3 regions of the Amycolatopsis sp. NPDC104775 genome follow, and region 2 is predicted to be linked to each of the others. Evidence: riboswitches for the same ligand, from Rfam matches in the RefSeq annotation. Region 2 holds a riboswitch; each other region holds the start of a gene.
The links. Region 2 has a riboswitch for S-adenosylmethionine ahead of thrC (threonine synthase). Riboswitches for the same ligand answer to the same signal wherever they lie in the genome.
Positions count from the first base shown of each region.

Region 1: linked by a shared signal. The riboswitch ahead of ACZ63D_RS17315 (aminotransferase class V-fold PLP-dependent enzyme) and the one ahead of thrC (threonine synthase) in region 2 are both predicted to bind S-adenosylmethionine.
Region 3: linked by a shared signal. The riboswitch ahead of ACZ63D_RS08905 (methionine ABC transporter ATP-binding protein) and the one ahead of thrC (threonine synthase) in region 2 are both predicted to bind S-adenosylmethionine.

Region 1 is NZ_JBVJOE010000003.1:687,850-695,390, reverse strand. Features, by position in the region: gene ACZ63D_RS17335 (amino acid permease) at 1-1,286, shown strand, start outside; gene ACZ63D_RS17330 (penicillin-binding transpeptidase domain-containing protein) at 1,414-3,015, shown strand; gene ACZ63D_RS17325 (ArsR/SmtB family transcription factor) at 3,056-3,751, shown strand; gene ACZ63D_RS17320 (potassium/proton antiporter) at 3,852-5,330, shown strand; SAM riboswitch class IV at 5,427-5,541, shown strand; gene ACZ63D_RS17315 (aminotransferase class V-fold PLP-dependent enzyme) at 5,582-6,919, shown strand; gene ACZ63D_RS17310 (hypothetical protein) at 6,935-7,441, opposite strand; gene lspA (signal peptidase II) at 7,540-7,541, shown strand, end outside.
Region 2 is NZ_JBVJOE010000004.1:347,378-354,918, forward strand. Features, by position in the region: gene thrC (threonine synthase) at 1-1,194, opposite strand, end outside; SAM riboswitch class I at 1,208-1,341, opposite strand; gene holA (DNA polymerase III subunit delta) at 1,472-2,443, shown strand; gene rpsT (30S ribosomal protein S20) at 2,684-2,944, opposite strand; gene ACZ63D_RS20075 (DMT family transporter) at 3,336-4,196, shown strand; gene ACZ63D_RS20080 (VOC family protein) at 4,219-4,593, shown strand; gene ACZ63D_RS20085 (class I SAM-dependent methyltransferase) at 4,590-5,201, opposite strand; gene lepA (translation elongation factor 4) at 5,318-7,168, shown strand; gene ACZ63D_RS20095 (Uma2 family endonuclease) at 7,301-7,541, shown strand, end outside.
Region 3 is NZ_JBVJOE010000002.1:543-8,083, reverse strand. Features, by position in the region: gene ACZ63D_RS08920 (ABC-F family ATP-binding cassette domain-containing protein) at 1-587, opposite strand, end outside; gene ACZ63D_RS08915 (4-(cytidine 5'-diphospho)-2-C-methyl-D-erythritol kinase) at 625-1,593, opposite strand; gene ACZ63D_RS08910 (hypothetical protein) at 1,715-2,182, shown strand; gene ACZ63D_RS08905 (methionine ABC transporter ATP-binding protein) at 2,296-3,309, opposite strand; SAM riboswitch class I at 3,525-3,615, opposite strand; gene rsmA (16S rRNA (adenine(1518)-N(6)/adenine(1519)-N(6))-dimethyltransferase RsmA) at 4,182-5,024, opposite strand; gene ACZ63D_RS08895 (transglycosylase family protein) at 5,118-6,500, opposite strand; gene ACZ63D_RS08890 (TatD family hydrolase) at 6,926-7,541, opposite strand, start outside.

The DNA.
Region 1 (7,541 bases), on a different contig from region 2:
TGTTCGTCAGCTCCGGCGTCGGGATCAAGCTCGCCGGGCCCGGCATCGTGCTGTCCTTCGTGCTCGCCGGCACGCTCGCGATGCTGGTCATGCGCATGATGGCGGAAATGGCCGCGGCGATCCCGTCCAGCGGGTCCTTCTCCGTGCACGCCGAGCGCGCGTTCGGGCCGTGGGCCGGGTTCGCCATCGGCTGGCTGTACTGGGCCGCGCTCGTCGTCGTGCTCGCCGTGGAGGCCACCGCGGCCGCCATCATCGTCAACGGCTGGCTGCCCGCTGTTCCGCAGTGGGCGCTTGTGCTGATTTTCATGGCGGTGCTGACCGCGTTCAACTTCACCGCGGTGTCCCGCTTCGGCGAACTCGAATTCTGGCTGGCGCTGATCAAGGTCGCGGCGGTCGTGGGGTTCCTGGTCCTCGGCGTGCTCGCGTTCCTCGGCGTGCTCCCGGGAACGTCCTTCGTCGGCACGGACAATCTGCTCGGCCACGGAGGCCTGCTGCCCCACGGATGGCAGGGCGTCGGCACCGGGCTGCTCGCGGTGGTGTTCACCTTCGGCGGCCTGGAAGTGGTGACCATCGCGGCCGCGGAATCCGACGACCCCGCGCACGCCGTCGGCCGGGCGGTGCGCAACGCGGTGGTGCGGATTTCGGTGTTCTACATCGGTTCCATGCTGGTCATCGTCTCGCTCCTGCCGTGGACGAGCGTGCGGCCGGGGCAGAGCCCGTTCGCCGCGGTGCTCGAGCGGATCGGCATCCCGGCGACCGGGCAGATCATGAACGTGGTCGTGCTGTTCGCCTTGCTGTCCACGCTGAACACCAACATGTACGGCGCGGCCCGCATGCTGTACTCGCTGGCGCGCCGCGGCCACGCCCCGCGCGCACTGACCAAAGTGGACGGAAGCGGCGTGCCCGTTTTCGCCGTCGCCGCCTCGGTGCTGTTCGGTTTCGTCGCCGTGGCGCTGAACGCGCTCTGGCCGGACACCGTTTTCCAGTACCTGCTCAACGCGGTCGGTTCGGTGCTGCTGATCGTGTGGATCCTGGTCGCCTGCACGCAATTGCGCGTGCGCAAGCAGCTGGAACACACCGCGCCGGACCGGCTCACCGTGCGCATGTGGGGCTTCCCGTACCTGACCTGGGCGACGCTGGCCGCGATGGTGGCGATCCTGGTGGTGATGGCGGGCGACCCCGAGGCACGGACCCAGCTGATCAGCTCGGGCGTGCTGGTCGTGGTGCTGGTCGCGGCCGGGATCGCGTGGCAGCGCGCCCGTCGTTCAGCCGACCAAACTGTATAACGGCCTATACGGCGCGGCGTTGATCACGAATCTGTCGCATTCCCCGAGGTAACGCCCGGTTCCGCGCAGCGATGGGCAAGCTGAGCCAGGGACGCGGGCGGACCGCGTGGGCGAGGGGGAGGCGACGGTGAGTCCTGCCGCGAAAAGGGGCGTGCTGATCGGGAGCGCGCTGGCCGTGGTCGCGATCGTGGTGGCAGCGGTCGTGCTGCTCAACGGCGGGGGATCGAAGGCGGCTTCAACGGATTCGGAGACGGCGTCGGCGGCCGCGGAGCCGAGCGATCCGACGTCCGCGGCGCGCGAGTACCTGCTCGCCTTCGCCGGGAAGGACTCCGACGCCGCCAGCAAGGCGACCGACGAACCCCTGGCCGCTTCGACCGCGCTGCAGGACGCGTGGTCGATGCTGCACCCCACGCAGCTGACCGCCAAGCTCGGCGACGTCGGCGCGGCGCAGGGCGACAAGGCCACGGCGGCCTACACGATCACCTGGAACCTCGGCCCCGGCCGCGCCTGGACGTACTCCGGCAGCCTCGGGCTCGTCCAGGCGCAAGGCAAGTGGCGGGTGCACTGGGCGCCGACGGTGCTGCATCCGAAACTGGAAGCGGGACAGCGGCTGGCGCTCGCGTCCTCGGACGTTCCGGCGGTGGTCGACCGCGACGGCAAACCGCTCGTCGTCTCCGGCGGCGGCGGGCTGAAACTGGCTGACGACAAGGCGTTCCCGCTGCTCCGTGCGGTGCTCACCGGGCACGGGCAGGCGTCCGAAGCGTTCGCGGTGCAGCGCGTGGACGCCTCGGGCAAGAGCCTGGAAACGCTGTTCGGCAATCCCGAAGGCGACCGCAAACCGGCCGCTACCGGGCTCAGTCTCGAAACGCAGAAGGCCGCGCAGGCAGCGGTCGACGGGTACCACGGGAAGGCGGTCCTCGTCGCCATTCAGCCGTCCTCGGGCGATGTGCTCGCGGTGGCGCAGAACGGCAGCGTCACCAACGCGTCGTCGGCGTTCAGCGGCCAGTACGCGCCGGGCTCGACGTTCAAGATCGTCACCGCGACCGCGGCTCTGGAAGCCGGGCTGGTCACGCCGGATTCCTCGGTGCCGTGCCCGCTGACCGACCGGATCGGCACCCGCACGCTGTCCAACGAGGGCTTCGACCTCGGCACGACCACGGTGCACAAGGCGTTCGCGAAGTCCTGCAACACCACGTTCGGCCGGCTCGCGTCGCAGCTGCCCGCCGACGGGCTCGCGAAGGCGGCCACCCAGTTCGGCCTCAACGCCGACTTCGCGATCGACGGCCTGTCCACCGAGCTGGGCCGCGTCGATCCGGCGGCGAACGCGGACGAGCAGGTGGAGGACGGCATCGGCCAGGGCAAGGTGCAGGTCAGCCCGATGGGGGCGGCGGTGATGGCGGCGACCGCGGCGTCCGGGCACGCGGTGGTGCCGCGGCTGTGGGCGGACGGCACCAAGACCAACACCGGCTACTCCGCTCCGCCCGGCTCGGTGCTGTCGGCGTTGCGCGGGATGATGCGCGAGGTCGTCACCGGTGGCACGGCCACCGGGCTGGCGCACTCCGGCTCGGTGTTCGGCAAGACCGGCACCGCGCAGTTCGGCGACGGCGCGGAGGCGCACGGCTGGTTCGTCGGCTACCGCGGCGATCTGGCGTTCGCGGTGTTCCTGGAGGGGGCCAACGACTCCAAACCGGCCGTCTCGCTGGGCGCGAAGTTCCTCGACGCGTTGTAGTTCGGCCGCGGCCGAAGCTTCCGCGTTCTACCGTAAGGGCATGGAAACCGTCGGATTGGCCGAAGTCGCCGCCGTGCTGGCGGACCCGAGCCGCGCGACCATGTGCCTCGCGCTGCTCGACGGCCGCGCCTGGACAGTCGGCGAACTGGCGGCCGCGGCGCGGATCGCGGTCTCGACAGCCAGCGAACACGTGACGCGGCTGGCCGACGCCGGTTTCGTCGCGCGGGTGAAGCAGGGCAGGCACGCTTACGTGCGGCTCGCGAATCCGCGGGTCGCAGAACTGATCGAGCATTTGGCGCAGCACGCCGAGCTGAAACGGCCGTCTGGGCTGCGGACTTCGTTGCGGGTGCAGCGATTGTCCTTCGCCCGCAGTTGTTACGACCATCTGGCCGGGACGCTCGGGGTCGCCCTGCGCGACGGGATGGTCGAGCAGGGGCTGATCGACGTGTCGGACGGGCTCGCGCTCACCGACGCCGGACGCGACGTGCTGGCCGGTCTCGAAGTCGTCGTGCCGGACCGGCCGAAGCGGCCGTTGCTGCGCGACTGTCTGGATTGGACAGAGCGGCGCGAGCACCTCGCCGGCGCGGTCCCGGCGGCGGTGCTGGAGCGGGCGGTCGAGGCGGGATGGCTGACGCGGGACTCGCAGCGCGCGATCCGGGTTTTGCCGGGCGCGAGGGGTCCGTTCGCCGCGCTCGGTGTCGATCTCGAGACGGTGAGTGCCGCCGAGGCTTCGTAACACACGTGCGTGGTCCCCCGGACCGGTGGTGCGCGCTCGGGAACCGGACACAGCCTCACTATTCTGGACGCCTGCGGGCGACCGGGAGGGAGGCGGGCGGGTGGACGAGCTTCCCATGGTGCTGGGCGTCGGAGCGCTGGTTCTGGTCGTCTCGGTCGTCGCGGTGCGGGTGTCCATCCGGCTCGGATTCCCGTCGCTGCTGCTGTATCTCGGGATCGGCGTCGTGCTCGGCGAGGCCGGGTTCGGCATCCGCTTCGACAATCCGGCGCTCACGCAGTCGCTCGGGCTCGCCGCGCTCGTCCTGATCCTTACTGAAGGCGGGCTCACCACGCGCTGGTCGGCGGTGAAACCCTCGCTGGGGCCCGGAATCCTGCTGTCCACAGTGGCCGTGGTGATCAGCGTGGCGGTCACCGGCGCGGCGCTGCACTGGCTGCTCGGCCTCGACTGGCGGCTCGCCTTGCTGTGGGGCGCGGTCCTCGCGTCCACCGACGCGGCGGCGGTGTTCTCCGTGCTGCGCACGGCCGGGGTCGGCAAACGGCTCGTCGGATCGCTGGAACTGGAATCCGGGATCAACGACGCGCCCGCCTACATCGCGGTCGTCGTGCTCGCTTCCGGCGAGGCGGTCGACTGGTCGCTGCCGCTGCTGGTGGTCTACGAACTGCTCACCGGTCTCGCGCTCGGTCTCGCGTTCGGCTGGCTGGGCGCGCAGGCCTTGCGCCGGGCCGCGCTTCCGGCGACCGGCCTGTACCCGCTCGCCACGGTCGCGGTGTGCGTGCTCGCCTACTCTTCGGGACAGCTGGCGCACGCTTCCGGCCTGCTCGCCACCTATGTCGCCGGTCTGGTGCTCGGGAATTCCAAGCTGCCGCACCGGTCGGACACGCTCTCGTTCGCCGAAGGGCTCGGCTGGCTCGCGCAGATCGGCTTGTTCGTGCTGCTCGGCTTGTTCGCGTCGCCGACCCGGCTGCTCGAAGCGCTCATCCCCGGTCTGGTGGCGGGCGCTGTGGTGCTGCTGCTCGCGCGGCCGTTGTCGGTCGTCTTGTCGCTGCTGCCGTTCCGATTGCCGTGGCGGGAGCAGGCGTTCCTGTCCTGGGCGGGGTTGCGCGGCGCGGTGCCGATCGTGCTCGCGATGATCCCGCTGTCCGAGGGCGTGCCCGGCGCGCAGCGGCTCGTGGACGCGGTTTTCGTGCTCGTCATCGTGCTCACCGTGCTGCAGGGCGCGACGCTCAGCCCGCTCGCGCGAATCCTCGGACTGGCGAAGGCGTCGCAGGCGCACGAGATCGAGGTCGACTCCGCGCCGCTCGACGAACTCGGTGCGGAACTGCTGCAGGTGCGCATCCAGAAGGGGTCGAAGCTGCACGGCGTGTACCTGTCGGAACTGCGGCTGCCCGCCGGGGCGACAGTCAGCCTCGTGGTCCGTAGCGGGACGGCTTTCACCCCGCAGAAAACCAGCCGTTTGCAGGTCGAAGACCAGCTTCTAGTGGTTACGACCGCGGCCGACCGGGACGCGACCGAACAGCGCATCCGGGCCGTCGACCGGGCCGGCCGCCTCGCCCGCTGGCGCGGGGAATCCGGGGCCTGATCCGTCTGTCCTTTGTGGACATCGCGGGTGACGGCCGTCTCAGATCACGAGACGGGGCTGGTTTCGCCCGCCGGTTTTCCGCTATCGTCTGGTTCAGGTCATGAGTGCCAGCGCGAAGCCCCGGCTTGCTGGCCGGCAACCCTCCTACCGCGGTGGGGTGCCCCGGGTGAGGACCAGGCCGGTCGCGCAGTGCGGCGGGCAAGCGCGGGCCCCTCGCCGGGGGTCCCCCGGAACGCCGAGGAGGCACCGTCATGACTCTCGCACTCGACCGGTCCACGGAAGCTGTCGCCACTGTTCCCGCCGTGCCCGCTGTCGCCGGTGCGACGCTGCGGGTGCCGCTGGTGACCGGCGGCGACATCAGCTACGCCAACCTCGACCACGCGGCGAGCGCGCCCTGTCTCGACGCGGTGCGTTCGGCGGTCGACGAGTTCCTTCCCTGGTACGCCAGCGTGCATCGCGGTGCCGGCTTCGCTTCGCAGGTCTCGACGCGGCTGTACGAGCGGACCCGGGACGTGCTGCGCCGGTTCGTGGACGCTCGCGGCGGCGACTCGGTGATCTTCACCCGCAACACCACTGATGCGTTCAATCTGCTGGCGAAGGCGTTGCCGCGCAAGACTTCCGTGGTGGTTTTCGACAGTGAGCACCACGCCGCGCTGCTGCCGTGGCGCGGGCCGAACGTCCGGCGCGTGCGGCTGCCGCGCACTCGGCTCGCCGCGGTGTCCGTTGTGTACGAAGCACTCGCCGAGTGTCCGCAGGGGCCTCGGCTGGTGGTGGTCGCCGGTGCGTCCAATGTGACCGGCGAGTTGCTGCCGGTGGCGGAGATCGCCGCGGTGGCCCGGAAACATGGGGCGCGGGTAGCGCTGGACGCTGCGCAGCTCGCTCCGCATCGGCGGATTTCGTTGCGGGAACTGGATGTCGACTACGTCGCGCTGTCCGGGCACAAGCTGTACGCGCCGTTCGGGGCGGGGGCGTTGATCGGGCGCAGCGACTGGTTGCGGGCTGCTGAGCCTTATCTGGCCGGTGGGGGCGCGACGAAGCTGGTGACCGAGGAAGCCGTGGTGTGGAACAGCGGCGAGGAACGGCACGAGGCTGGGTCGCCGAACACCGTTGGCGTGTATGCGCTCGGGGTGGCTTGCGAGCAGCTCGCGGCGCATTGGGACGCTGTGGAGGCGCACGAGGCCGCGTTGCTGGAGCGGTTGCGCAAGGGGCTGGCCGGGTTGCCCGGGTGTGCTGAGCTGCGGTTCTTCGACGCGCCGGTGGATCGGGTCGGCACGGTGAGTTTCGTGGTCGACGGGTTCGAGCCCGGGTGGCTCGCAGCGGTGCTGTCGGCCGAGTACGGGATCGGGGTGCGGGACGGGGCGTTCTGCGCCCATGTGGCCGCGCGGCGGCTGATCCGGGAGGCCGGGGGCGACGGGCAGCAGGCGGTCCGGGTGAGCCTCGGGCTGGGCAGCACCGAGGAACACGTGGACCGGCTCGTGCTGGCGTTGCGGCAGATCGTGGCCCGGGGGGCGCGGTGGGAGTACGCCAAGGTGGACGGCCGGTGGGCACCGGTTGACGACGGGCGGGAGTTGCCGTCGTTTTGCCGGTGAGGGTGCGGGATCGGCTTAACGCGATTCCGCCCGCGGCGGCGGAGCCGACGCCGTCGAACACAGCTGGGCTTCGCAGGCCGCGCGGATCGCCACTTTGATCTGCTCTTCGGTGCGGCCCCAAGGTTGGTCCCACTCTTCGTCCAGCATCCAGGCTTGGGCTAGCGGCAGCTCCAGGACGCTGTCGGCGTAGTCGGTGCGGAGGACGATCGTATGCAGGGCGACCAGCAGTGAGCGTTCGGTGAGGTGGCCGCCGAGAAGCATCCGGGCCAGATGAGTGAATGCGTCTCGGGCCGCGTCGGTCGCGGTGGGGATCGGGGTGAGGCAGTCGGCTAGGGCGGACTGCTGCACATCGTGGATTTCTCGCGGTTCAGTGCGGGACAGGCCTGCCAGGCGGCGCAAGTGCTCGCCGTCTTCGCCGTCGGCCAGCCAGTGGGCGGCCCACAGCGGGAGGTCGTCGGTGGGGGAGAGGTCCAGGGCGATCCAGGCCGCGGCCACGGCGGGCGTAGGGATCTCGGCGGGCATGCAGCGATGATGGCCGGAGAGGCATGCCCGGGGCGAGTGAATTCGGGCCGGGGACTGCCGCTGTGACCTGCTCGGGCGCGGGCGTGGACAATGGGGGTGT
Region 2 (7,541 bases):
GACCGCGTCGAGGGTCTTGAGGCCGTCGCCGGTGATGAGGAGGACGGTTTCGGCTTCCGGGTCGAGCTTGCCGGTCTCGACGAGCTTCTTCGCGGTCGCCACGGTGACGCCGCCCGCGGTCTCGGTGAAGATGCCTTCGGTGCGCGCGAGCAGCCGGATGCCTTCGACGACCTCTTCGTCGGTGACGTCCTCGATCGCGCCGCCGGTGCGGTTGACCACGTCGAGCACGTACGGGCCGTCGGCCGGGTTGCCGATCGCGAGCGAGCGGGCGATGGTGTCCGGCTTCACCGGCTGGACCACGTCGTGGCCGTTGCGGTACGCGGTGGAAACCGGCGAGCAGCCAGTGGCCTGCGCGCCGAACACCTTGTACGGGCTGGCGTCCACGAGACCGAGCTGGCCCAGTTCGCGGAAACCCTTGTCCACCTTGGTGAGCTGGGAACCGGAGGCGATCGGCACGACGATCTGCTCGGGGAGGCGCCAGCCGAGCTGCTCGGCGACCTCGTAGGCGAGCGTCTTCGAGCCCTCGGAGTAGTAGGGGCGGACGTTGACGTTGACGAACGCCCACTTCGGGTGCTCGGCGGCCAGTTCGGTGGCGAGCCGGTTCACGTCGTCGTAGTTGCCGTCGACGGCGATCAGGTCGCCGTCGTAGACCGCGGTGGTGAGGATCTTCGCGCGCTCGAGGCTCTTCGGGATCAGCACGACCGACCTCCAGCCCGCGCGAGCCGCCGCGGCGGCGGTCGCGTTGGCCAGGTTGCCGGTCGAGGGACACGCGAGGACCTCGAAGCCGAACTCGCGGGCGGCCGCGAGCGCGACGGCGACCACGCGGTCCTTGAACGAGTGCGTCGGGTTGCCGGTGTCGTCCTTGACCCACAGGCTCTTGAGGCCGAGCTCCTTGGCGAGCCGGTCGGCGCGCACGAGCCGGGTGCAGCCCGGTTCGGTGTTCGGGGTCTCCTCGACGGTCGAGGGGACGGGAAGGAGTTTCTTGTAGCGCCAGATGTTGCGCGGCCCCGCCTCGATGTCCTCGCGGCGGACGCGGCCGAAGTCGTAGGCGACCTCGAGCGGCGAGAAGTCTTCGGCGGAGACGAATTCCGGAGCGAGCGGCTGCCGGTGCCCTTCTTCCTTCGACACCAGTTCGACGGCCGGACCGAGGTCGAGCGTCTTGTTGGCGGAGGTGGCGGTGAGGGCTGCAGTCATCGCGAGGTTCCTTTCCTCATCTGCCCCGCCGAAGCGGGCCGGAATTGGCACCGTGGTCGTCAGCTACCCCGCGATCGCGGGATGACAGGCTGTACGCCGGTTGCCGGGGCTTCGTCGGGCCGTTCCCTCTGCCCCTCTGGATGAGCGGTATTCGGTTGTCGGAGCGCCGGGGGCGCGTCCTCGGCTACACCGTACGACATCGCGATCACCTCGTGCCACGGAGGCGGCCCACATCACCGGAGCGGACGGCAAGGCGGCCGGGTGAGAAGATGGCCGGGTGACCACCGCACCCGCGCCGCTGCACCTCGTCACGGGCGAGGAAGAACTGCTCATCGAACGGGCTGTGCGAGCTTCCCTCGACGCGGCCAAGGCCGCGGACCCGACGGCCGACCTCACGCGGACGCGGGTGTCCGATCTCACACCCCCCCTGCTGGCCGAGCTGGTCAGCCCGTCTTTGTTCGCCGAGGGGCGCGTGATCGTGCTGGAGTCGGCGCAGGACATCTCGCAGGAGCTGTCCGACGCGGTGCTGGCGTACGCGAAGGCGCCGGCCGACGGCATCGTCCTCGTGGTCGTGCACAGCGGCGGCGGGCGGAGCAAGGCCGCCAAGGCGCTGCCGGGCGCGTTGAAAAAAGCGGGCGCGGAAATCACTGAATGCCCGAAGCTCACCAAACCCGCCGAGCGCGAGGCGTTCGTCCGCAACGAGGTTCGCCGGGTGGGCGGCAAGATCGACGCCGGGGGCCTGATGGCGCTGCTCGACTCGGTCGGCTCGGATTTGCGCGAACTGTCCTCGGCGGCGACGCAGCTGGTCGCCGACACCGGGGGAGTCGTCGACGAGCAGGCGGTCCGCCGCTACCACACCGGCCGCGCCGACGTGACCGGCTTCGCGGTCGCGGAGAAGGCTGTCGCGGGGGACCGGGCCGCCGCGATGGAATCGCTGCAATGGGCGATGCAGCTGGGCGTTCCGCACGTCCTCGTGGCCGACGCGCTCGCCGACGCGGTCCGCACGATCGCCCGCGTGTCCGCGGCCGGACGCGGCAACCCGAACCAGATGGCGGGCGAACTGGGCATGCCGCCGTGGAAGATCCGCAAGGCGCAGGGCCAGTCCCGCGGCTGGGGCCAGGACGGCCTGGCGACCGCGATGCGGGTCGTCGCGCGGCTGAACGCCGAGGTCAAGGGCGCGGCGGCGGATGCGAACTACGCCCTGCAGCGCGCGGTCCTCGACGTGGTCGCGGCCAAGGGAGACCGCTGACGCCCGCCCCGGCGAGGGGGAGGCATCGACCGCGGCCGTCGTCGCTGGCGAGTGGAGATCGCTGACGCCCCGGCAAGGGGATCGCCTCAACCAAGGCCGTCGCTGGCGAGCGGAGATCGCTGACGTCAAGCGAGGGGACGCCTCAACCGGGGCCGTCCCCGCTGGCCAGCGGGCACAACTGCGCAAGGCACGGAAAAGGCCCGGCAGCCGAAGCCGCCGGGCCTTCTCGAAAGACTGCGCTCAGAGCTGGTTCGCGCGCTTCGCGAGAGCCGACTTCTTGTTCGCGGCCTGGTTGGCGTGGATGACGCCCTTGGTGACGGCCTTGTCGAGCTTGCGAGCGGCGTCGCGCTGCAGTTCGAGGGCCTTGTCCTTGTCACCTGCTTCGGCGGCCTCGCGGAACTTGCGGATCGCGGTCTTCACCGAGGACCGGATCGCCAGGTTGCGCTGCCGCGCCTTCTCGTTCGTCGTGATGCGCTTGACCTGCGACTTGATGTTGGCCATGGAGGCGTTCCTCTTTCACTCGGTGAAGGTCGCTGCCGCGTTCGCGTGGCTCCAGGCCGACCCCGAGGGATCAGCCGGGTTTCCTCCCTGACGGAATGCCGCACGGCAACAGTCGAAAATCTTAACAGCCCTGCTCGCGGCCCCGGCGCGGGCCCCGGAGCCGGCAATCGCGCGGCATCCCGGCTCCGGCTCGGTTACGGTGGGCTCTGGTAGTGCCTAGGGTTCCGTCGCCTGCCCGTGGTCCCGCAGCGCGGGTCGCGAAGACAACGAGGGCGGGCGGGTCTGGTCCGAGCGGCACCTTCGGCGGGAAAAGGCCCTGCCGTTCATCTGACGGGACAAAAGCCTGGAGGACCCGGTCTTCGGCGTGCGCCGAAAACCTGAAAGGGTCCGGATGAACACCACTGCCCTCGCCATGGTCCTCGTCGCCGCGGTCGTGCACGCCGTGTGGAACCTCGCCGCCAAACGGGTTTCCGGCGGCCCGCGGTTCGTCTGGCTGTACTACACGGTTTCCGCGGCGGCGATGCTCCCGGTGATCGCGGTCGCGCTGGCCGTCGAACCGGAACGTCCACAGTGGACTTGGCTGCTCGCCGCCGCGGGCACCGCGGTCCTGCACGTGGCGTACGGGACCGTGCTGCAGCGGGGCTACGAGGTCGGCGACCTGTCGATCGTCTACCCGCTGGCCCGCGGCACCGGACCGCTGGTGTCGGTGCTCGTGGCGGTCCTGGTCCTGGGCGAACGGCCCGGCGTGCTCGGGCTGATCGGGGCCTTTCTTGTTGTCGCTGGCGTACTGGTGATCAGCCTCGGCGGCAGCACCGGCGACGGCCGAGCTCGCCGCGCCGGGGTTTTCTACGGCGTCGCCACCGGCGTGGTCATCGCGGCTTACACGCTCTGGGACGCGCACTCGGTCACGTCGCTCGGCGTGCCTCCGCTCGTCTACTTCGGCGGCGGCGCGATCGGCCAGAGCATCCTGCTCGCGCCGACCGCCGTCCGCGGCCGGTCCGAGATCAAACGGCTGTGGCGCGATCACCGGCGCGAGGTGCTGATCGTCGGGCTCGCCTCGCCGGCCAGCTACTTGCTGGTCCTCTACGCCCTGCGGATCGCGCCGGTCAGTCTCGTCGCTCCGGCGCGCGAGCTGTCGATCGTCTTCGGCGGGGTCGCCGCCTGGCTCGTGCTCCGCGAGCGCAACGCGGTCCGCAGGCTCGCCGGATCACTGGTGGTGCTGGCCGGGATCGCCGCGATTGCGGTCTCCTGAGCGGCTCAGGTAGGCAAGACGCATGCACGTACTGAGCAGCCGGGTGCTGATCCACCCCCGCGACCACGAGGTGTCCACCGCGTTCTACCGCGACGTCCTCGGTCTCGCGATCGAGCGCGAATTCCCTGGCGGCACGCGGTTTTTCGCCGGCGGGGGCTCGATCGAGGTGGTCGGGACGGGCGAGGCCGGGCCCGGTCCGGACGTCAATCTGTTCCTGCAGGTCCGCGATCTCCCGGCGACCCTGGCCGAACTGGCCGGACGCGGGGTCGAGCCGGTGCGGGAGGCCCGTCGCGAGCCGTGGGGCACCGACGAGGCGTGGATCGCCGACCCGGACGGGCTGCGGATCGTCCTCGTCGAGGTCCCGGAGGACCACCCGTTGCGCCGCGACCAGCGCTAGCCCGGTTTCACGGCCCGCAGCTGGGCGGCGAGCGCGGCGAACCCCGGCGGGTCCCAGGTCCAGGTCTGCAGGTCGGTGAATCCCGCGGCGGCGGCTTCGTCGGCCAGCTCGTGCCGCGATACCGGAAGCCATTTCTCGTGCGCCGACAGCAGCAGCCGTCCGCCTGGCCGCAGCACCCGGAACAGTTCGGCGAAGCTCGCCGCGCGATCTTCCCAGAGCTGGACGTTGTTGACGGTCAGCACGACATCCGCGGACGCGTCCGCGCAGCCGGTGTGGGCCGCGTCGCCCGCGCGCACCTCGGCGCGGTCGCCGCAGCGGTCCGTGCAGAGATTGCGCATCTCCGGGGAGGGCTCGACGCCGATCACCTCGCCGGCGAGTTTGCTCGCCGCGTCGAGGCCGACGCCTGGTCCGGGGCCGATGACGAGCACGGTCTCGTCGGGTTCGAGCCGGGCCAGGTCGACGATCCGGTGCTCGGTCGTGGCGTTGCCGACCGCCATCAGCTTGCCGCCGAGCCTGCCCAGCAGGCCGCTCGGATGGCCGAAGGCCCGGTCGAGGGCGGCGTCGAGGACGCCGGGACCGGGCGGCGAGGGGGAGGATGAAGTGGTCATGCTTCGAGGTCATCACGAGACGCGCGGGGCCGCATCGGGGATGACCCCCACCCGCACCCGGAGGTCCATGGGACGATGGGGTACGGACATCCCCCACCATCCCGAGGACAGCCCGAGTGACAGCGCCCAAGACGTTCGCCGACACCACCTTCACGCCGCCGGAGTTGATCCGCAACTTCTGCATCATCGCCCACATCGACCACGGCAAGTCGACGCTGGCGGACCGGATGCTACAGCTCACCGGCGTCGTCGAGGAGCGGGCCATGCGCGCGCAGTACCTCGACCGCATGGACATCGAGCGGGAACGCGGCATCACGATCAAGGCCCAGAACGTCCGGCTGCCGTGGCAGGTGGACGGCAAGGACCACGTGCTGCACCTGATCGACACGCCCGGCCACGTGGACTTCACCTACGAGGTCTCGCGCGCGCTCGAGGCGTGCGAGGGCGCGATCCTGCTGGTCGACGCCGCGCAGGGGATCGAGGCGCAGACGCTCGCGAACCTGTATCTCGCGCTCGAGAACGACCTGCACATCATCCCGGTGCTGAACAAGATCGACCTGCCCTCGGCGGACCCGGAGAAGTACGCGGCGGAGATCGCGCACATCATCGGCTGCGAGCCCTCGGACGTGCTGCGCGTGTCGGCGAAGACCGGCATGGGCGTGACCGAGCTGCTGGACGAATGCGTGCGCCAGGTCCCGCCGCCGGTGGGCGACGCGGACGCGCCCGCCCGCGCGATGATCTTCGACTCGGTCTACGACACCTACCGCGGCGTCGTCACCTACATCCGCGTGGTGGACGGCAGGATCACGCCGCGCGAGAAGATCAAGATGATGTCCACCGGCGCGACGCACGAACTGCTCGAGGTCGGGATCATCTCGCCGGAGCCGAAGGCCAGCAAGGGACTCGGCGTCGGCGAGGTCGGCTACCTGATCACCGGCGTGAAGGACGTGCGGCAGTCGAAGGTCGGCGACACCGTGACGTCCGAGCGCAACGGCGCGAAGGAGCCGCTGGCCGGGTACCGCGACCCGAAGCCGATGGTGTTCTCCGGCCTGTACCCGGTGGACGGTTCGGACTACCCGGAGCTGCGCGAGGCGCTGGAGAAGCTGCAGCTCAACGACGCCGCGCTGACGTATGAGCCGGAAACGTCGGTCGCGCTGGGCTTCGGCTTCCGCTGCGGCTTCCTCGGCCTGCTGCACCTGGAGATCACCCGGGACCGGCTGGAGCGCGAATTCGGCCTGGACTTGATTTCCACCGCTCCGAACGTGGTCTACCGCGTGGTGCTGGAAGACCGCAGCGAGATCGTCGTCACGAACCCGTCGGACTGGCCGACCGGGCTCAAGATCTCCGAGGTGCACGAGCCGGTTTCGAAGGTGAGCATCCTGGCGCCGTCGGAGTTCGTCGGCACGATCATGGAGCTGTGCCAGGCGAAGCGCGGCACGCTGCTGGGCATGGACTACCTGTCCGAGGACCGCGTCGAGCTGCGGTACACGATCCCGCTCGCGGAGATCATCTTCGACTTCTTCGACACGCTGAAATCGCGCACGCGCGGCTACGCTTCGCTGGACTACGAGGAGTCCGGCGAGCAGGTGGCGGACCTGGTGAAGGTCGACATCCTGCTGCAGGGCGAGACGGTGGACGCGTTCTCCGCGATCGTGCACAAGGACGCCGCGTACACCTATGGAAACCGCATGGCGACGCGCCTGCGCGAGCTGATCCCGCGCCAGCAGTTCGAGGTGCCGATCCAGGCCGCGATCGGCTCGCGGATCATCGCCCGCGAAACGATCCGCGCCATCCGCAAGGACGTGCTGGCGAAGTGCTACGGCGGCGACATCTCGCGGAAGCGGAAACTGTTGGAGAAGCAGAAGGAAGGCAAGAAGCGGATGAAGACCGTCGGCCGGGTGGAGGTGCCGCAGGAGGCTTTCGTCGCGGCACTGTCCACTGAGGACAACGGGAAGAACAAGAAGTAGTCCACCTTCGGGTGAACGGCGGCTCCGGGTTTCCGGGGCCGCCGTTTTTTGTCGGTGGTGGCTGGTGTCCTTGGGTGCGACGGAAAGGACGCGCTCATGACACTCACCGGCTGGCCTTCAGGTACACAACCGATGACGGTGCGGGATCTCGCCGCGATCCCGGAAGCCGGACGGCGGCACGAACTCATCGACGGCGTGCTGTACGTCAGCCCCGCGCCGGGGTTGCGGCACCAGCGCTGGGTATTCCGGCTCTACGGGTTGCTGGAATCGGGTTGCCCTCCCGGGATGGACGTGGTCGGCGGGCCGTTCGCGGTGCGGTCCGGGGAGTGGGTCGAACTGCGGCCGGATGTGGTGGTGGGGCGAGCGGAGGATT
Region 3 (7,541 bases), on a different contig from region 2:
TTCGCGACCTCCCAGGTGAGGCTCGCGACGGTGTCGAGGAACCACCGGTCGTGGGTCACGACCACGACCGCGATCCGGCGGCCCAGCAGATGATCGGCGAGCCAGCGGACGCCTTCGACGTCAAGGTGGTTAGTGGGCTCGTCCAGGACCACCAGGTCCAGTTCACCGGTCAGCGCGGCGGCCAGCGCGACGCGGCGGCGTTCGCCACCGGACAGGTTCGCGGTCGGGGTGTCGAGGCCGATCGCGGTGATGCCGAGACCGTCCACAATAGACCGGACGCGGGCGTCGGCGGCCCATTCGTGCTCGGCTCCGTAGCGCTCCAGCACCACATCGCCGACCGTGCTGCCGGTCGGCAGTTCGGTGCGCTGGGTGACGACGGCCATCCGCAGGCCGCGCACCTGGCTCACCCGGCCGGAATCCGGCTCGCTCAGTCCGGAAAGGACTTCGAGCAGCGTGGTCTTGCCGCCGCCGTTGAGCCCGACGACGCCGATCCGCTGCCCCTCGGCGACGCCGAGGGAAACGTTGTCCAGCAACGGCTTCACGCCGTAGGACTTGCTCACCGATTCCAGGTTGACCAGGTTGGCCATCCGGATCCTTTCCACTGTGGACTATTGAGACGAAGTTTCACGCGTGCACGCGCGGCGGGGCGTTGCGCGGCGCGTCGTCGCCGCCGACCACCCGCGCGCCGGGCACCGGGCCGTGCGCGACCCGCACCGTCCGGCACACTCCCGCGCCGGACAGCTCAGCGGCCACCTCGACCGCGGTTTCCGCGTCGGAGCACAGGAACGCGCACGTCGGCCCGGAGCCGGACACGCATCCGGCCAGGGCACCCGCGTTCACCCCGGCGCGCAGCGTGCGGCGCAGACCAGGCCGCAGCGACACCGCGGCCGCTTGCAAATCATTGCCCAGCAACAGGGCGAGCTGGCGAGGATCCCCCGACGCGAGCGCTTCCACGACCGGCGTGTGCGACCCGATCCGCGGCGGTTTGCCGTCCGCGCGCAACCGGTCGAGTTCGCCGAACACCTTGGGCGTGGACAGGCCTTCCTCGTCGAAGGCCAGCACCCAATGGAACGTATGCCGGGCGAGCACCGGCACGAGCTGCTCGCCGCGGCCGGTGCCGAGCGCGGTGCCGCCATACAGCGCGAAGGGCACGTCGCTGCCGAGGCGTCCGGCGATGGTGGCCAGCTCGTCACGCGTGATGTCGAGCTTCCACAGCGACGAAAGCCCGACCAGCGCCGCCGCCGCGTCCGCGCTCCCGCCCGCCATGCCGCCCGCGACTGGAATGCCCTTGCGCAGCACGATTCGCACCTTCGGCATCTCGGCGTCCGGTCGTCCGGCGTAGGCAGCCAGCTCGCGCGCCGCGCGCCAGGCGAGGTTGGCGCCGTCGGTGGGCACGGTGCGCTCCCCCTCGCCGTACACCTCGAGCCCAGGCTCGTCGGTGGCCGCGACGGTCACCTCGTCGGTGAGCGAAAGCGCCTGGAAGACGGTGACCAGCTCGTGGAATCCGTCCGCCCGCAGGTCGCCGACGGCCAGGTGCAGGTTGACCTTGGCCGGGACCCGGACGGTGACTGGTGGTGGAACGACGGCGAGCACCCGTCCAGCCTACGTGGCTGCCGCGGACCAGGTCCCGCCAGGAGAAAACGTTGGCACGGAAGTTCCCCCAGTCGTCGTTCCGGATTGGCCAGACGGGCTAATTTGGAATTACTTTGTAACTATGCGCCCGCCCGAGGTCAACCTGTCCGAGCTGTCCCTGCACCCGCGCCGGGTCACCGACCAGCTCGAACGTTCGCCGAGCCGGGCGGTCCGGATTCGCCGCCGGGAGAAGGACAAGCCGGACCTGGTGCTGCTCACCGCCGAGCGCGCCGAGCAGTCGGCAGCTGGTTTTTCCGTAGCCGTCACGCTTCTCGCGGAGTTGATGCGCCGCGGCTCCGAGTCGGTCGCGCTGGCCGCCGAGGCCCTGCCCGCCGCGTTCCCGTGGGCGCGATACCTGTCCCCGGAAGAGGTGCGGACGCTCGTCGGCGAACTGGTCGAAACCCTGGAGCGAGCCGATTCCCTGGGCAACCCGGTGCCGTTCGCCACCCTCGTGGCGAAGTGGAAGCAGATCGCCGAGGCGCACGTGGATCCGGCAGTGGCGGAGATCCTGCGCCGGAACGACCACAATGGACAGACTTCAGGACACTAGTCCTAAAGCTTTGACCGAGTGACCTGATTTCTCGGGCACCGCGTCCCGCGGAGACGGCGAGGGCCGCCCCAACCGAATGGGACGGCCCTCGAAAACGGTTCAGCGAAAGGAACTCAGGCAGCGACGACGCTCTGCGGACCGCGAGCCGGCTGGCTCACGTGCGCGCCCCGGTCGGAGATCCAGGACAGCGCGGCGTCGGCCCGCTCGCCGCGGACGCCGAGGCGGAACCGGGCGATCGGGGTGTCCCCGATGCGGGTGAGGCCGCCGCCGATGGTGGCGAGTTCCACGTCGAAGCGGCTGGCCGCCTCGGGCAGCAGGGCGCCCACCGACGCGAAACCGATCAGCACGACGTCGACCGCGCGGTCGTACTTCGCGGACTGGGCGCGCGAGGTCTCGATCGACGGCAGCACCGCCTGCGCGGTCCAGCTGTCCGGCGTCGAAATCAGGTCGAGCACCGTGCCGCGCTCGACGATCGCGCCGTTGTCGAGCACCGCGACGTCGTCGCAGACCCGGCGGACGACGTCCGCGTCCGGCGTGGTGACGACGACCGTCACGCCCAGCTCGGCCCGCGCCCGGTCGAGCACGGCGAGCACCGCGCCGGCGTCCTCGGCCGCGACCCCGGCGGTCGGGTCGTCGGCGAGCAGCACGGCCGGTCCGGCGGCGAGCGCCTTGGCGACCGCGACCCGGCGGAGCTGGCCGTCGGTGAGTTCTTCCGGCTTCTGCGCGGCGCGGGCGGTGAGGCCGACCAGGTCGAGCAGCGAGCCGACCCGGCTGCGGCGCTGCGGGCCGTCGACGCCGAGCTGCTCCAGCGGGCTGGCGATGTTGCCGGCGATGGTGCGCTCGGCGATCAGCTCCGGCTTGGTCCCGACGACGCCCAGCTGGCGGCGGATCTCCCGCAGCCGCTTGCCGTCGAGCGTCGCGGTGTTGAGGCCGTCGAGCCGCACGACCCCGCGGTCGGGACGCTCCTGCAGCGCGATGCAGCGGGCGAGGGTCGACTTGCCGGAACCGGACGGGCCGACGATTCCGAACAGCGAACCGGCCTGCACGTCAACGCTCACATCGCGCAGCGCGGCGACACGATTTCCGTGGAAGGGAAAGGACTTGGACACGTTTTCGACAGTGATCACGAAAGGGCTCCAGGCAAACGAGGCGCAGCGCCGATTCCGGGCGCGCCAGGCGTCATCGAATTACCGTCCACAGTGGACGGCGCAAGAAACTGCGGAAAAAACGATCAGGCGATGACCATGGAGCGTCGACACGCACATACCGAGCGGCGACCTTCGTCGACTACGCGCCGGCGGGTCAGCAGGAGCGGGCGGGTGACCCTCTTCATCGAAAACAGCCTCCATCGGTCCTGGCGGTAGCACCTGCCCTGCGGAGGGTGGTTGCTGCGACTTCGGCGAGCCAGGTCTCTCAGTCGCTCGGGATGGACGCTTGTGAGTAAAGCCGATCCCATTGGCTGAACGCAAGCGCGTTGGTGCAGATCACACGTCTGGAGGTGCCCGCATACCGGAACGCGGCGTCCAGGATCCGCGACCCCGGTACTTCGGTCGCCGAACAGTGCCTCGACCTGGGAACTAGACGCGAAGGACACCGGCGGCGAACACGTTCGTTCCACTGTGGACGATCAAGGATCTTTGTGGAACAAGAGTTTTCCCGTTGTCAAGTTGGGGCGGCTACCGAGGCCGGACTCGCGTGCGGCAGCGTCCGCGACGGGGTGGAGATTGTCCGCTGAGCGAAGCACCTTCGGTTGGCGCAGCCGAACAATCCAGGCCGCGGAGCAATCCGGCTCCCCCGAATGCCGAGCCGCTCACCACGCGGATACGACCGCCTCAACCGCACTCACGCGATGACCGAGAGTAGCCAGCTGGCCGGGAATGCCCACGATCAGCGACCGCGCAAGATCATCGACCGAATCGACGAAACTAGTGCGCCACAGTCGGAATACCCGGCACACCGCCGCCGTTGGACGTCGCAAAGCGAGTGCCGCGGGAGGGGGTCAGGTTCCGGCAGCCGCGATCCGCGCGAACGCGTGCACGTCCAACTGCTCCCCACGCGTCTTCGGGTCGATCCCCGCCTCGGCGAGCAATTCACCAGCCCGCTCGGCCGAGCCGGCCCATCCCGCCAGCGCCGCCCGCAAAGTCTTGCGCCGCTGCGAGAACGCCGCGTCCACGACGGAGAACAACCGCGCCCGATCCACCCCGGACACCGGGTCAGTCCGGGTGAACGACACCAGCGCGGAATCGACGTTCGGCACCGGCCAGAACACCGCGCGCGGCACCGCGGCCACCTTCCGTGCCGGGCCATACCAGGCGAGTTTCACACTCGGCACGCCGTATGTGCGGCTGCCCGGCCCGGCCGCCATCCGGTCGGCGACCTCGGTCTGGACCATTACGAGCCCACTGCGCAGCGACGGCAGCTCGGCCAGCAGGTGCAGCACCACCGGCACCGCGACGTTGTACGGCAGGTTCGCCACGATCGACACCGGCTCAGCCGGGAGGTCGGCGGCCCGCACCCGCAGCGCGTCGGCTCCGACGACAGTCAGCCGATCCGCTGCCTCCGGCGCGCGCTCAGCCACCGTGCGCGGCAGGCGGGCGGCCAGCACCGGATCGATCTCCACGGCGACGACCTGAGCGCCCGCGGCGAGCAGCCCCAGCGTCAGCGACCCGAGTCCGGGCCCGACCTCCAGCACCACGTCCCCCGGTGCCACGCCGCCGAGCTCGACGATGCGGCGGACCGTGTTGGGGTCGTGCACGAAGTTCTGCCCGAGCTTCTTCGTGGGCCGGACGTCGAGTTCGTCGGCCAGCCCGCGGATTTCGGCAGGCCCCAGCAGTTCCACCACCGCACGAGCCTACCCAGCGCCGCGCGGCGCACGAAAAACAGGCGGCCGGGAGCGCGAGGCTCCCGGCCGCCTGCCGGACATCTCTGGTGGGGCTCAGGCCTTGTAGCCGCAACCCCAGGCGCTGTAGCCGCCGCGGGCGTCGCGCACCTTCTCGGCGATCGCGATCTGCTGCTCCCGGGTGGCCTTGTCGGCCGTGGGGGCGTACTGGCCGCCGCCGTAGGCGTTCCACGTCTGACGGTCGAACTGGAGGCCGCCGTAGTAGCCGTTGCCGGTGTTGATGGACCAGTTGCCGCCCGACTCGCACTGCGCGATCCGGTCCCACACGCCGGTGTCGCCGATCGCCGGCGCCGGCGGCTTCTTGGTGCCGACCTTGATGATCTTGGCCTTGGCCTCGACGAGAACCTTCTCCGAGACCTGCTCGCGCGAGATCTCCTCGCCGTTTTTCTTGGTGACCTTGTAGGTCACGAGCTTCTTGCCCGGCGTGCCCGGGTCGTCGACGCTCTGCTGGCCCTGCAGCTGCGTCGGGTCGTCGACCTTCTGCACCTCGGGGTCGATGGTCTCTTCCTGGTTGACCATCGAGACGCCCATGCGGCTGACGTGGACCTCGGCGCCGTTCTTGAGGCTGACGTCGAGTCCGCCGTCGACCGCGTCGTCCGGACCGAGGTTCAGCTTGAGGTCGGAGACGAGCTCCTTAGTGGTCACCGCGTTGGTGTTCACCTGGCGGGGCGCGTTGGTGCCGTCGAAAAGCGTGATGTGCTTGAGAGTCTTGACCTGGACGGTGGAGCCCTCGAGCGGAAGTTCGCCGGACGACGGCATCGACGTCCACGCGCCCTGGGAAAGCATGCTGCCCATGCCGAGCTGGTTCATCGCCTCGCCGAGCGTGGTCGCCCGGACCCAGGAGGGCCGCGACACGCCGTCCACGAAGAGGTTCAGCTGACGGCCGCGCTCGAGCTTGATGACGCCGCCGTCGCCGACCGCCGCCTGCGGCGAGGGCGAAAGCGCGTCGTGCTCGCCGACCGACAGGCCCGCGTCCTTGAGCACCTCGCCGACGGTGCCGCCATAGCTGTGCACGGTCTGCTGGTGGCCGTCGACGTCGACGGTGATGCTCTTGTTCATCGCGAGCGCCGCCGCGCCGCCACCGCCGACGGTGACCAGCAGCGAGAGCACGGCGCCCTTGAGGAAGCGGCGCTTCCAGGTCTTGGTCGCCTCGCGCAGCCCTTCCTCGACCGCGGCCTTCTTGGCCTGCGGGGAGGCGGTGCGGTCCTGCTCGACCTCGTCCGGGAGGACGAGCGGCGGAAGCATCGTGGTTTCCGCGTTGATGAGCCGGATCAGCTCGTCCACGTCGACGTCGATTTCCGACATCAGCATGTCGGCGTCCGGGCCGAGCGCGGCGAGCACGTCCTGCTCGGTCACGCGAAGCTCGTCGGAGAAGTCAAGCTGCCCGTAGGCGGTGTCCTCGAGCTCGCGGTCGAGCACGGCCACCGACTCGGAGGAGGAGAAATACGCCGAACCCGCGTCAAGACGCGTGTCATCCTGCCGACTACCAGTCACCGGGTCGTTCCCTTTCCCAAGACACCGCGCGTCGTTCGCGCGTCGTCCTTCGTTCGCGACGCACCCTCGGGCGCGCCTCTCAAGTCCGACACCCCCAGCCAGCGCCATCGTCACGGTTCCGAGTCGTACCAACCCCGGTTCCGCTTCCCCGACGTGCACTGACGTGACTGGTGGGCGTATCAGCCGGCATCCGCTGCGCGGTACCGACCGGCACGATCACGGGACAGTAACGGGTGTTGGCAGGTTGCGCAAACACCCCCCGGAGTGTCGTGACTTGCGTCACTCATCAGGTGGACGAATGCGCGGTCTCGAATGTCGCAATCCGTGCAACCCGTTGTGACACTACGGAATCACGCAGGCAGCCGATATGCGCGTTCAGCAGTGGTCCGGACCGCTTCGGCCACCTCGTGAACCCCCTCGCCGCGCAGCTGAGCAAGGAACCGAACGGTGTAGGCGGTACAGAACGGCTCGTTCGGCCGCCCACGGTAGGGATGAGGCGTCAGAAACGGCGCGTCCGTCTCCGCGAGGAACTGCCCACGCGGCACGATCCGCGCGGCCTCGTGCAGCCCACGCGCGTTCTTAAAGGTGACCGTGCCCGCGAAAGACAGGATGTAGCCCTTGTCGATACAGCGACGCGCGATGTGCTCGTCGCCAGAGAAGCAGTGGAAGACGACCGTCTCGGGCGCGCCTTCCTCGTCGAGGATGCGAAGCACGTCCTCGTGCGCGTCGCGATCGTGGATCATCAGCGCCTTGCCGAGCCGCTTCGCGAGATCGATGTGCCAGCGAAACGCCGCCTGCTGCGCATCGTGCGGCGAATAGTCCCAGTAGTAATCGAGACCAGTCTCGCCGACCGCGACCACCCGCTCACCACGCGCCAGACGCTCCACTTCGGACTGTTCAGCAGACCCAAATTCCTTGGTACGAGTGGGATGAATGGCGACTGCGGCAAACACCCGCGAGTCCCAG